DNA from 2 places in the Mesorhizobium sp. M7A.F.Ca.US.007.01.2.1 genome. Region 2 is predicted to be linked to the other one. Evidence: predicted binding sites of a transcription regulator. Region 2 holds the regulator's gene; the other holds the start of a gene.
What was found. The regulator PhoB, encoded in region 2, activates phosphate uptake and scavenging genes when phosphate is short. The targets are predictions, from matches to a motif close to TGTCATNNANCTGTCAT.
Positions count from the first base shown of each region.

Region 1: a site for PhoB is predicted at 3,578-3,594, ahead of EN949_RS06920 (ceramide glucosyltransferase). Genes of this name have one in related genera too.

Region 1 is NZ_RZQP01000023.1:22,081-27,573, forward strand. It holds gene EN949_RS06900 (aspartate aminotransferase family protein) at 1-958, shown strand, start outside; gene argF (ornithine carbamoyltransferase) at 976-1,887, shown strand; gene EN949_RS06910 (Hsp33 family molecular chaperone) at 1,998-3,029, shown strand; gene apaG (Co2+/Mg2+ efflux protein ApaG) at 3,077-3,469, opposite strand; gene EN949_RS06920 (ceramide glucosyltransferase) at 3,703-4,854, shown strand; gene EN949_RS06925 (O-succinylhomoserine sulfhydrylase) at 4,862-5,493, opposite strand, start outside.
Region 2 is NZ_RZQP01000027.1:14,808-20,300, forward strand. It holds gene xylF (D-xylose ABC transporter substrate-binding protein) at 1-487, opposite strand, end outside; gene EN949_RS07745 (ROK family protein) at 756-2,003, shown strand; gene phoB (phosphate regulon transcriptional regulator PhoB) at 2,020-2,709, opposite strand; gene phoU (phosphate signaling complex protein PhoU) at 2,726-3,433, opposite strand; gene pstB (phosphate ABC transporter ATP-binding protein PstB) at 3,460-4,278, opposite strand; gene pstA (phosphate ABC transporter permease PstA) at 4,296-5,493, opposite strand, start outside.

The DNA of each region.
Region 1 (5,493 bases), on a different contig from region 2:
GCTGGCCGACGCCACCTTCGCCGACAAGGTGTTCTTCACCAATTCCGGCGCCGAGGCGCTGGAATGCGCGATCAAGACGGCGCGGCGCTACCATTTCGTCAAAGGCCATCCCGAGCGCTTCCGCATCATCACCTTCGAAGGCGCCTTCCATGGCCGCACGCTGGCGACCATCGCGGCTGGCGGCCAGTACAAGTATCTCGAGGGCTTCGGCCCCAAGGTCGAAGGTTTCGACCAGGTCGGCTTCGACGACATTGACGCCGCCGAAAAGGCGATCACGCCGGAGACGGCCGCGATCCTGATCGAGCCGGTGCAGGGCGAGGGCGGTATCCGCCCGGTGCCGACGCAGTCGCTGAAGCGGCTCAGGCAATTGTGCGAGCAGCACGGCCTGCTGTTGATCTACGACGAGGTCCAGTGCGGCATCGGCCGCACCGGCAAGCTGTTCGCACATGAATGGTCGGGTGTAACGCCCGACATCATGGCGATTGCCAAGGGTATCGGCGGCGGCTTCCCGATGGGCGCCTGCCTTGCCACGGATGAAGCGGCGGTCGGCATGACCGCCGGCGTGCATGGCACCACGTTCGGCGGCAACCCGCTTGCCATGGCGGTCGGCAACGCCGTGCTCGATGTCGTGCTGGAAGACGGCTTCCTCGAAGATGTCCAGCGCAAGGCGCTGCTGATGAAGCAGGGTCTGGCGTCGGTCGCCGACGAGTTTCCCGAAATCATCGAGGACATCAGGGGTGCCGGGCTGATGCTCGGCCTCAAATGCGCCATGCCCAACACCAAGGTGAACATGGCCTTGCGCGACCAGCACCTGTTGACGGTTCCGGCCGGCGACAACGTCATTCGCCTGTTGCCGCCGCTCACCGTCACCGACGCCGAGATCCATGACGCGCTCAACCGCATCCGCGCCGGCGCCAAGGGCCTGGCGGAGGCGATCGCTTCCGCCGCGGCGAAGTAATCCCGGAATCATTGCTGATGTCAGTTCGCCATTTCACCGATCTTTCCACCGTTTCCGAAGGCGACCTGCGCTTGATGCTGGACGACGCGGTGGTGCGAAAGGCGCGGCTCAAGGCCGGCGAGCGCACCAAACCGCTCGAAGGCAAGGTGCTGGCGATGATCTTCGACAAGCCGTCGACGCGCACGCGCGTCTCCTTCGACGTCGGCATGCGGCAGCTCGGCGGCGAGACCATCATGCTGACCGGCACCGAGATGCAGCTCGGCCGTTCCGAGACCATCGCCGACACCGCCAAGGTGCTGTCGCGCTATGTCGATGCGATCATGATCCGCACCACCTCGCATGAGCGGCTGCTGGAATTGACCGAGAACGCCACCGTGCCGGTGATCAACGGACTGACCGACGATACCCATCCCTGCCAGCTGATGGCCGATATCATGACCTTCGAGGAACATCGCGGTCCGGTAGCCGGCAAGACCATCGCCTGGACCGGCGACGGCAACAATGTGCTGCATTCCCTGCTCGAGGCCTCGGCCCGGTTCCGCTTCAACCTCAACGTCGCCGTTCCCGAAGGCAGCGAGCCGGCGCAGAAGCATATCGATTGGTCGCAGGCGCATGGCGGCAAGCTGCACTTCACCCGCTCGCCCGAGGAAGCCGTCGATCAGGCCGACTGCATCGTCACCGATTGCTGGGTGTCGATGGGCCAGGAGCATCGCGCCCGCGGCCACAATGTGTTCTCGCCCTACCAGGTCAATGCCAAGCTGATGGCGAGAGCCAAGCCGGACGCGCTGTTCATGCACTGCCTGCCGGCGCATCGCGGCGAGGAAGTGACAGACGAGGTTATCGACGGACCGCATTCGGTGGTCTTCGACGAGGCCGAGAACCGGCTCCATGCCCAGAAGGCCGTGCTTGCCTGGTGTCTAGGCGCTTGAAGTGTCTGGGCGCTTGATCCCTGGGAGCTTGATCTGCGGGCGTGTGATGCCTATTTGCGCCGCATCACGCAAATCAAGCGCGTTTCGACGCATGCGCCCCGGAGGGCGGCATGGCCGCGCCCTGGAGCTTTGTCATGTTGGAAACCTGTCAAGTGACTGAACATCACCCCAAACTCGGCGAATTCGGCTATGCCGGCGACGATCACGTCGTGCCGTTCGAGGTCGGCCCTCTCGACGTGCGCGGCCGCACGGTCCAACTCGGGCCGATGCTGGACGCCATCCTCAGCCGCCACGATTATCCCGAGCCGGTCGCCCGCCTGCTGGCGGAGGCCTGTGTGCTGACCGTGCTGCTCGGCACTTCGCTGAAGTTCGAGGGCAAGTTCATCCTGCAGACCCGCACCGACGGACCCGTCGACATGCTGGTTGCGGATTTTTCCACGCCCTCGGCGCTGCGCGCCTATGCGCGTTTCGATGCCGACCGGCTGGAAGCGCTGGTCGCGGCGGGCGAAACCTCCCAGCAGACGCTGCTCGGCAGTGGCGTGCTGGCGCTGACCATCGACCAGGGCGCCCATACGCAGCGCTATCAGGGTATCGTCCAGCTCGATGGCGAGACCCTGGAAGACGCGGCACGCACCTATTTCCGTCAGTCGGAGCAGATCCCGACGGATATCAGGCTGTCGGTGGCCAAGCTTTTGACGCCCGGTCCCGGCGGCGCCCGCGAGCAATGGCGCGCCGGCGGTATCCTGGCGCAGTTCCTGCCGCAGTCGCCCGAGCGCATGCGCGTCCCGGACCTGCCGGGCGGCGATGGCGATCCGCGCGGGGAGATCCACGATCCGGTCGACAATTCCTGGCAGGAGTTGCTGGCTCTGCTCGGCACCATCGAGCCGACCGAACTGATCGACCCGACGATCGGCGCCGAGCGGCTGCTCTACAGGCTGTTCCACGAGCATGGCGTGCGCGTCTTCGGCGGCGTTCCGGTCGCCGACCAGTGCTCGTGCTCCAGGGACAAGATCCGCGGCATCCTCGAGGGTTTTTCCGCCCAGGAGATCAAGGACAGCACCGAAGACGGCGGCATCCACGTCGCCTGCGAATTCTGTTCGAAGCAATATGATTTCGACCCGGCGGAATTCGCGGCCCAGTAGAGTAGAAACCACGCCTCACCGGTCGCTCCGCGGCCGGTGAGGCGAAATCAATTCACCGTCCGCCGCGTCCCCGGCAAGTCCAGCGAAAACGCCGGAATGGCGATGTCGAACGTCTCGCCCCGCTTGTTGCGCATCGTGTAATGCCCGACCATGATGCCGGACGGTGTCGAGAGCGGGCAACCGGACGTGTACTGGTAGCTGTCGCCGGGATTGAGTTCGGGCTGGTCGCCGACCACGCCGGGGCCGCGCACTTCCTCGACCCGGCCGGTGCCGTCGGTGATGTGCCAATAGCGCGACAGAAGCTGCACGAAATCGTCCGACTGATTGTCGATCGTTATCTGATAGCCCCAGACATAGCGGTTCTCAGAGGGATCCGAACGGTCCTCCAGATAGAACGGCCTGACCTGCACTTCGATGTTGCGCGTGACGGCGCTATACATAAGCGGCTCCAAAAAACGGTTCCAGCGGAACTTTCGGCGCTCCGTGCGGTTAGGTCAACCGATCGAAGCCTCCTCTGGCCGACCTCGCGGGCAGGTGCCGACAAAGAATGTCATTTAAGTGACATATGACAATGATGGTGTGCGCGGACTGGTGACGCGCGACTCGGGCGCTCTGCTGAACTGTTGAAACCGGCCGTCTTGCGGACCGGTTTTCCTGGAGTGACCGGATCTCGATGCAACTCACTCTCATATCCGCCACGCTTTCAACCGTCCTCATCCTCTCGAATCTCGCCAGCATCGTGCTCGCCGCGTCGCGTCTGAGACGGCGTCGCACCATTGCGCCGCCGGCCGGCAAGCCGCGGCCGGTGTCGATCGTCGTGCCGTCGCGCGGCGTCGAGCCGTTCACGCAGGAGACGCTGGAGCGCGCCTTCTCGCTCGACTGGCCGCGCTATGAGCTGATTTTCTGCGTCGCCCATGCCGACGATCCGGTGGTCAAATTGATAAACAGGACGATCGTCCGGTTTCCGAAAGTGCCGGCCCGGCTGCTTGTCGGCGACGACCGCATCAGCGCCAATCCGAAACTCAACAATTGCGTCAAGGGCTGGGAAGCGGCGCGGCACGACTGGGTCGTCCTGGCCGATTCCAACGTGCTGATGCCGAGGGACTACATCCAGCACCTGATGGCTGCCTGGCGGCCCGGCACCGGCCTTGTCTGCTCGACGCCGATCGGCTCGCGGCCGGCCGGCTTCTGGGCCGAGGTCGAATGCGCTTTCCTCAACACGCTGCAGGCGCGCTGGCAGTATGCCGGCGAGGCGCTCGGCCTCGGCTTTGCCCAGGGCAAGAGCATGCTCTGGAACAAGCCGATGCTCGACGCCAATGGCGGCATTCGCGCGCTGGCCGCCGAGATCGCCGAGGATGCCGCTGCGACCAAGCTGGTGAACAGTCTCGGCCTGCGCGTCAATCTCGTCGCCGCCCCCTTCGAGCAGCCGCTTGGCCGGCGCTCGTTTGACGACATCTGGTCGCGTCAGGCCCGTTGGGCGCGCCTGCGCCGCGTCACTTTCCCGCTGTTCTTCGCACCCGAAATCCTGACCGGCGCCGTGGTGCCGCTGGTGCTTGCGTTGCTTGCGGCGGCAAGCGCCGGCTTCAGCCTCTGGGCAACCGCCCTTGCCGTGCTGGCGGCCTTCTATCTTCCGGAGTGCGCCCTGGCCTGGTCCAAGGGCTGGTACCTGTCGCCACGCATGGTCGCCGCGATCATGGCGCGCGACCTGATCCTGCCGGCGATGTGGGGGCGCGGTTGGCTCGGCGGCGCCGTCGACTGGCGCGGCAATGCGATGACCATCGGCACCAAGACGGCCGAGCTGGAAGAGACGCCGTCCGGCGCCTGAAGGCCTCCTACCTGGCCCCCTTCAGCGCCTGCGCGATGTCCTCGAGCAGGTCGTCGGTATCCTCCAGGCCAACCGACAGCCTGAGCGTGCCCGGCCCGATGCCGAGCTCGGCGCGCGCCTCGTCGCTGAGATTTTTGTGCGTCGTCGTCGCCGGGTGGGTGATCAGGCTCTTGGCGTCACCGAGATTGTTGGAGATCAGGACGATGTCGAGCGCGTTCTGCAAGGCGAAGGCCGCCTGCTTGCCGCCCTTGACGTCCAGGCAGATCAGCGTCGAGCCGCCCGACATCTGCTTCTTGACGATGTCGGCCTGCGGATGGTCGGCGCGGCCGGGATAGATGACGCGCGCGATTTCCGGCCGTTCGGCCAGAAAATCGGCGATCCGGCCGGCACTTTCCGTCTGCTGGCGTACGCGCAGCGGCAGCGTTTCCAGGCCCTTCAGCAGCGTCCAGGCGTTGAAAGGCGAAAGGCTTGGGCCGGTATGGCGGAAATAGTCGTGCAGGTTCTCGTCGATCCACTTCTTGTCCGACAGGATGACGCCGCCGAGACAGCGCCCCTGGCCGTCTATGTGCTTGGTAGCCGAATAGACGACGATATGGGCGCCGAGCTGCAAGGGCTTCTGCTGCAGGGGCGTGGCGAAGA
Region 2 (5,493 bases):
AGTCGGCATTGGGATCGGCACCGGAGCCCTTGATGAAGACGTAGTTGCCTTCCGGCTTGACCTTGAACACTTCGCGGGCCTGCATACGGCCGACTTCCTTGTTGTCGAAGGTCAGATAGAAAACGTCCTTGTTCTCGATCAACCGGTCATAGCCGACGACCGGAATGCCTTCGTCCAGCGCCTTCTGCACGGCCGGGCCGATGGCCGAAGCATCCTGCGCCAGGATGATCAGGGAATTGGCGCCCTGCGAGATCAGGCTTTCGACGTCGGTAAGCTGCTTGCCGGGATTGGACTGCGCATCGGCGGAGATGTACTTGTCGCCGGCGGCCTCGATCGCCGTCTTCATGGCGGCCTCGTCGGTCTTCCAGCGTTCCTCCTGGAAGTTGGACCACGAAACGCCGACGACTTTGTCCTTCGCCTGCGCGACAGACGCGAGCGTCAGCGACATGGCGGCACCCGCCAGGATGGCGGCTGTGAATCTTTTCATATTATCCTCCCTGCGCCGCGTATGGCGCGACCAAACTGGCCCGAAGGCCGCACAGAGGCCCTATTTTTTCGAGCCTCGAAAAAATACTGGGCCAACGCCCGAACGCTGTCAACATCGATTCTGATGGATTTTGATGTCGTTTCGAATTTTTTTCGGGCCTCGGAATAAATAAATGACACGGCGCGCGGCTTCTGCCAGTATTTGACCGCGTCACCGACAGCGTTCCAGGGCAGGAAGAACCGCGGCGACCGGGAGGATATGAAAGAGCATGTCGGTCGGAATCCGCCACGACGATTTGCGCCGCCGCAACCGCGCGATGGTGATCGCGGCGGTGCGCCGCGCCGGACAGCCGTCGCGCACCGAGATCGCCGCAACCACAAGCCTCAGCCATTCGACGATCTCGGCGATCTCATCCGACCTGATCGTCGAAGGCATCCTGACCGAAAGCAAGCCGAGCGAGGCCGGCTCGCTCAAACGCGGCCGTCCGCAGGTCGGCCTCAGCCTCAATCCGGAAGCGGCCGCGGTAATGACCGTGGTGCTGTCGCTGAACTTCCTCTCGGTCGCCGTCATCGACTATGCCGGCCAGGTAATATCCGAGGAACAGCGTCGGCTCGACACGCTGACGATGTCGCGCGACTCGCTGATCGGTGAGTGCACGGCAATCGTGCGGCGCCGCCTGGAAGATCCCGACCTGGACGTGCGCAGCATCGCCCGCATCGCGCTGGCCGTCCAGGGCATCACCGACACCCGTGCCCGCTCCATGCTGTGGTCGCCGATCACGCCGCACACCGACATCGCCTTCGCCGACATATTCGAAGAGGAGTTCGGCATCCCCGCCATTATGGAGAACGACTGCAACATGATGGCGGTGGCGCTGCGCTGGCGCGACCCCGATCGTTACCGCGACGATTTCATCGCCATCCTCCTGTCGCACGGCATCGGCATGGGGCTGGTGCTGAAGGGCGAATTGTTCACCGGCACCCATTCCTCGGGCGGCGAATTCGGCCACATGATTCATCGGCCGAACGGGGCGCTGTGTCGCTGCGGACGGCGCGGCTGCGTCGAAGCCTATGCCGGCAATTATGCCATCTGGCGCAACGCGCGGCAGATGGGCGAGGATGCAGAACCCGTCGCCGATGTCAGCGATGCCGACATGCGCGCCCTGGCTGCCGCCGCCCGCGAAAGGGACGGACCCGAACGGGAAGCCTATCGCAAGGCCGGCGAAGTGCTCGGCTACGGCCTCGGCAGCCTGTTCGCGCTGATCGATCCGGCCCCCGTCGCCATGGTCGGCGTCAGCGCCGCCGCCTTCGACCTGATCGAGCCGGCATTGCGGCAAGCGATTGCCCAGACCGCCGGCGGCCAGCATTCCAAGTCGATTTCCTTCGACACCGAGCCGAACGAACTGCCGCTGATCCGCGAAGGCTGCGCCATGCGGGCGCTGATCTTCGTCGATCAGGAGATTTTTGCGCCGGGCGTGCAGGCGAGATCCGGTTTCGGCGGCAAGAACGTGGCGTGAGTTCAAACGAGGGAGTTCAGTCCTCGCGAATGGCGTAACCCGCCCCACGGATGGTGCGGATGACATCGGGCATGCGGCCGTTGTTGACCGCCTTGCGCAGCCGGCCGACATGCACATCGACCGTGCGTTCGTCGATGTAGATCGTCTCGCCCCAGACATTGTCGAGCAGTTGGCTGCGCGAGAACACGCGGCCTGGATGGCGCATCATGAATTCAAGCAGGCGGAATTCCGTCGGCCCGAGCCGGATCTCGCTCTTCTTGCGATAGACACGGTGCGACTCGCGATCGAGCACGATATCGCCGACCTTGAGCACGCTGGACAGCACTTCCGGCTTGGCCCGGCGCAGCAGCGCCTTGACCCTGGCCATGAACTCCGGCGTCGAGAAAGGCTTGACCAGATAGTCGTCGGCACCGGTCGAGAGGCCGCGCACGCGGTCGCTTTCCTCGCCTCGCGCGGTCAGCATGATGATCGGCAGCCGCTCGGTCTCGGGACGCATCCTTAGCCGGCGGCAGAGTTCGATACCGGAAACCGCAGGCACCATCCAGTCGAGCACCAGAAGGTCTGGAACGTTCTCCTGCAGCCGGATTTCGGCCTCGTCGCCGCGCGTCACCACCTCGACCTGGTAACCTTCGGATTCGAGATTGTAGCGGAGCAGCACGCCTAGCGGCTCCTCATCCTCCACCACCATGATGCGTGGCGCGATCATCGGCTGGTCACCCCTGTCATGCCGCTGGCGCGGACATTGCCGTCTCGTCCTGCTTCGGACGATTGGCTGGCAACTGCGTGCCGGTCAAAACATAATAGGCATTTTCGGCGATGTTGGTCACGTGGTCGCCGATCCGCTCGAGGTTCTTGGCGCAAAACAACAGGTGCGTGCACGCCGTGATGTTGCGCGGATCTTCCATCATGTAGGTCAGCAGTTCGCGGAACACCGATGTGTATTTGACGTCGATGCGTTCATCATTGTTTCTGAGCGTGGCAAGCGCTGCCGCGTCAGCGGCGGCATACTCGTCGACGACCCCCTGCACCTGGATCAGCACCAGCTGCGCCATCGCGTCGATCGAATGCGAAAGGTCGTGCGGCGTGACGCTCAGCCCGACAGTGCCGACGCGCTTGGCGATGTTCTTGGCAAGGTCACCGATGCGCTCGAGGTCGCCGGCCATGCGGATCGAACCGACTACCGCGCGCAGATCGTTGGCCATTGGCTGGCGCTTGGCGATCAGCGTGATGGCACGATCGTCCAGCTCGCGCTGGCGTGCATCCATGATGGCGTCGTCGGAAACCACCCGCTGCGCCAGCGCATTGTCCGAATTGAGCAAAGCCCTGGTCGAGCCACCGACCATCGAGCGGGCGAGATCGCCCATGTCGCGGATCAGCTGGCTGATCTGCTCCAGATCCTCATCGAAAGATGCGACGGTATGTTCACCCATGATCTTCGTCCCTCATATGCCAGAGATCAGCCGAACCGGCCGGTGATGTAGTCCTGGGTGCGTTTGTCGTCGGGGGTGGTGAACATCTTGTCGGTGGCGCCCTCCTCGACCAGATAGCCAAGATGGAACATCGCGGTGCGCTGCGACACGCGCGCTGCCTGCTGCATCGAATGGGTGACGATGACGATCGTATAGTTCTGACGCAGTTCATCGATCAGTTCCTCGACACGAGCGGTGGCGATCGGGTCGAGCGCCGAACACGGTTCGTCCATCAGGATCACCTCGGGTGACACGGCGATGGCGCGTGCAATGCACAGGCGCTGCTGCTGGCCACCGGAAAGACCCGTGCCAGGTTCCTGCAAACGGTCCTTCACCTCGTTCCAGATTGCCGCCTTCTTCAGGCTGGACTCGACGATCTGATCCATGTCGGCCTTGCGCTTGGCCAATCCGTGGATGCGCGGCCCATAGGCGACGTTCTCGTAGATCGACTTGGGGAACGGATTGGGTTTCTGGAACACCATGCCGACGCGCGCCCTGAGTTCGACGACATCGATGTTCTTGTCGTAGATGTCCTCTTCGTCGAGCGTGATCTTGCCGGTTACCCGTGCTGAATCGATGGTGTCGTTCATGCGGTTGAGGCAGCGCAGGAAGGTGGACTTGCCGCAGCCGGAGGGGCCGATCAGCGCCGTCACCTGGTTCAGGCGGACGTCGAGATCGACGTCGAACAGCGCCTGCTTCTCGCCGTAGAACACGCCGACCTTGTCGCCGCGCATTTTGATCACTTCGTTCGACTTCATCTTGTCGCCCACTGCGTTTTCAAGGGACTGTTCGGTCATGATGTTCATACCAAAATGCCTTTTTTCTACCAGCGCCGCTCGAACCGACGCCGAAGCACGATCGCGGTGATGTTCATGGCCATGAGGAAGACGAGCAGGATGATGATGGCGCCGGACATGCGCTCGACGAAGGCGCGTTCGGCCTCGTTCGCCCACATATAGATCTGCACCGGCAGCGCGGTGGCCGGATCGAAAGGCGTCGTCGGTGGATCGGCGACGAAGGCGACCATGCCGATCAACAGCAGCGGCGCGGTTTCGCCGAGCGCGCGCGCAAGACCGATGATGGTGCCGGTGAGGATGCCGGGCGCGGCAAGCGGCAGGATGTGCTGGAACACCATCTGCATCTTGGAGGCGCCAAGGCCGAGAGCTGCCGAGCGGATCGACGGCGGCACCGCGGCAAGCGCGGCGCGCGTCGCGATGATGATCGTCGGCAGCGTCATCAGCGTCAGCACCAGGCCACCGACGAAAGCGGCGGAGCGCGGCATGCCCAGGAAATTGATAAACACCGCGAGGCCGAGCAAGCCGAAGACGATTGACGGCACTGCGGCCAGATTGTTGATGTTGACCTCGATAAGGTCGGTGAAACGGTTCTTCTTGGCGAATTCCTCCAGATAGATGGAGGCGGCGACGCCGATCGGCAGCGCGAGCAGCAGCACGATCACCATCATATAAAACGAGCCGATGATCGCCACGCCCATGCCCGAGGTTTCCGGGCGGCTGGAGGCGCCGTAGGTGAACAGGCCGCTGTTGAAGTGCTCGGCCATCGCGCCCTCGGCCTTGAGCTTGTTCATCCAGGTGATCTGCTGGTCCGAGACCTTGCGTCGCGCTTCCTCGACACTGAGGTCGATCTGGCCCTTGAAAGCGGAGTCGAGATTGGCGGCGGCGAGGATGTTGACGTCGCGTGTCGTGCCGATCACCGAGGGATCGGCGGCAACGATGTCGCGCAACTGGACGCGGGCGCCTTCCGAAAGGAAGCCCTTGAGCTTCTGGATCATCGGCTTGTCATCAGGAGAGATGCCGAGCTTGGCCACCAGCGCGTTTTCCGCGAGCTTGGGATAATTCGCCTTGATCAGAACGCTCGGATCGGTTGCGCGCTTGCCGGAAGGATCGATCACCTTCTCGTCGAACGTGATCGGCAGTGACACCGTCGTCTGCCAGAAGGCGGTGTAGCCTTTCGAGACGATGGTGATCAGCATGATTGCCAGGAACGCCAGGCCTACGGAA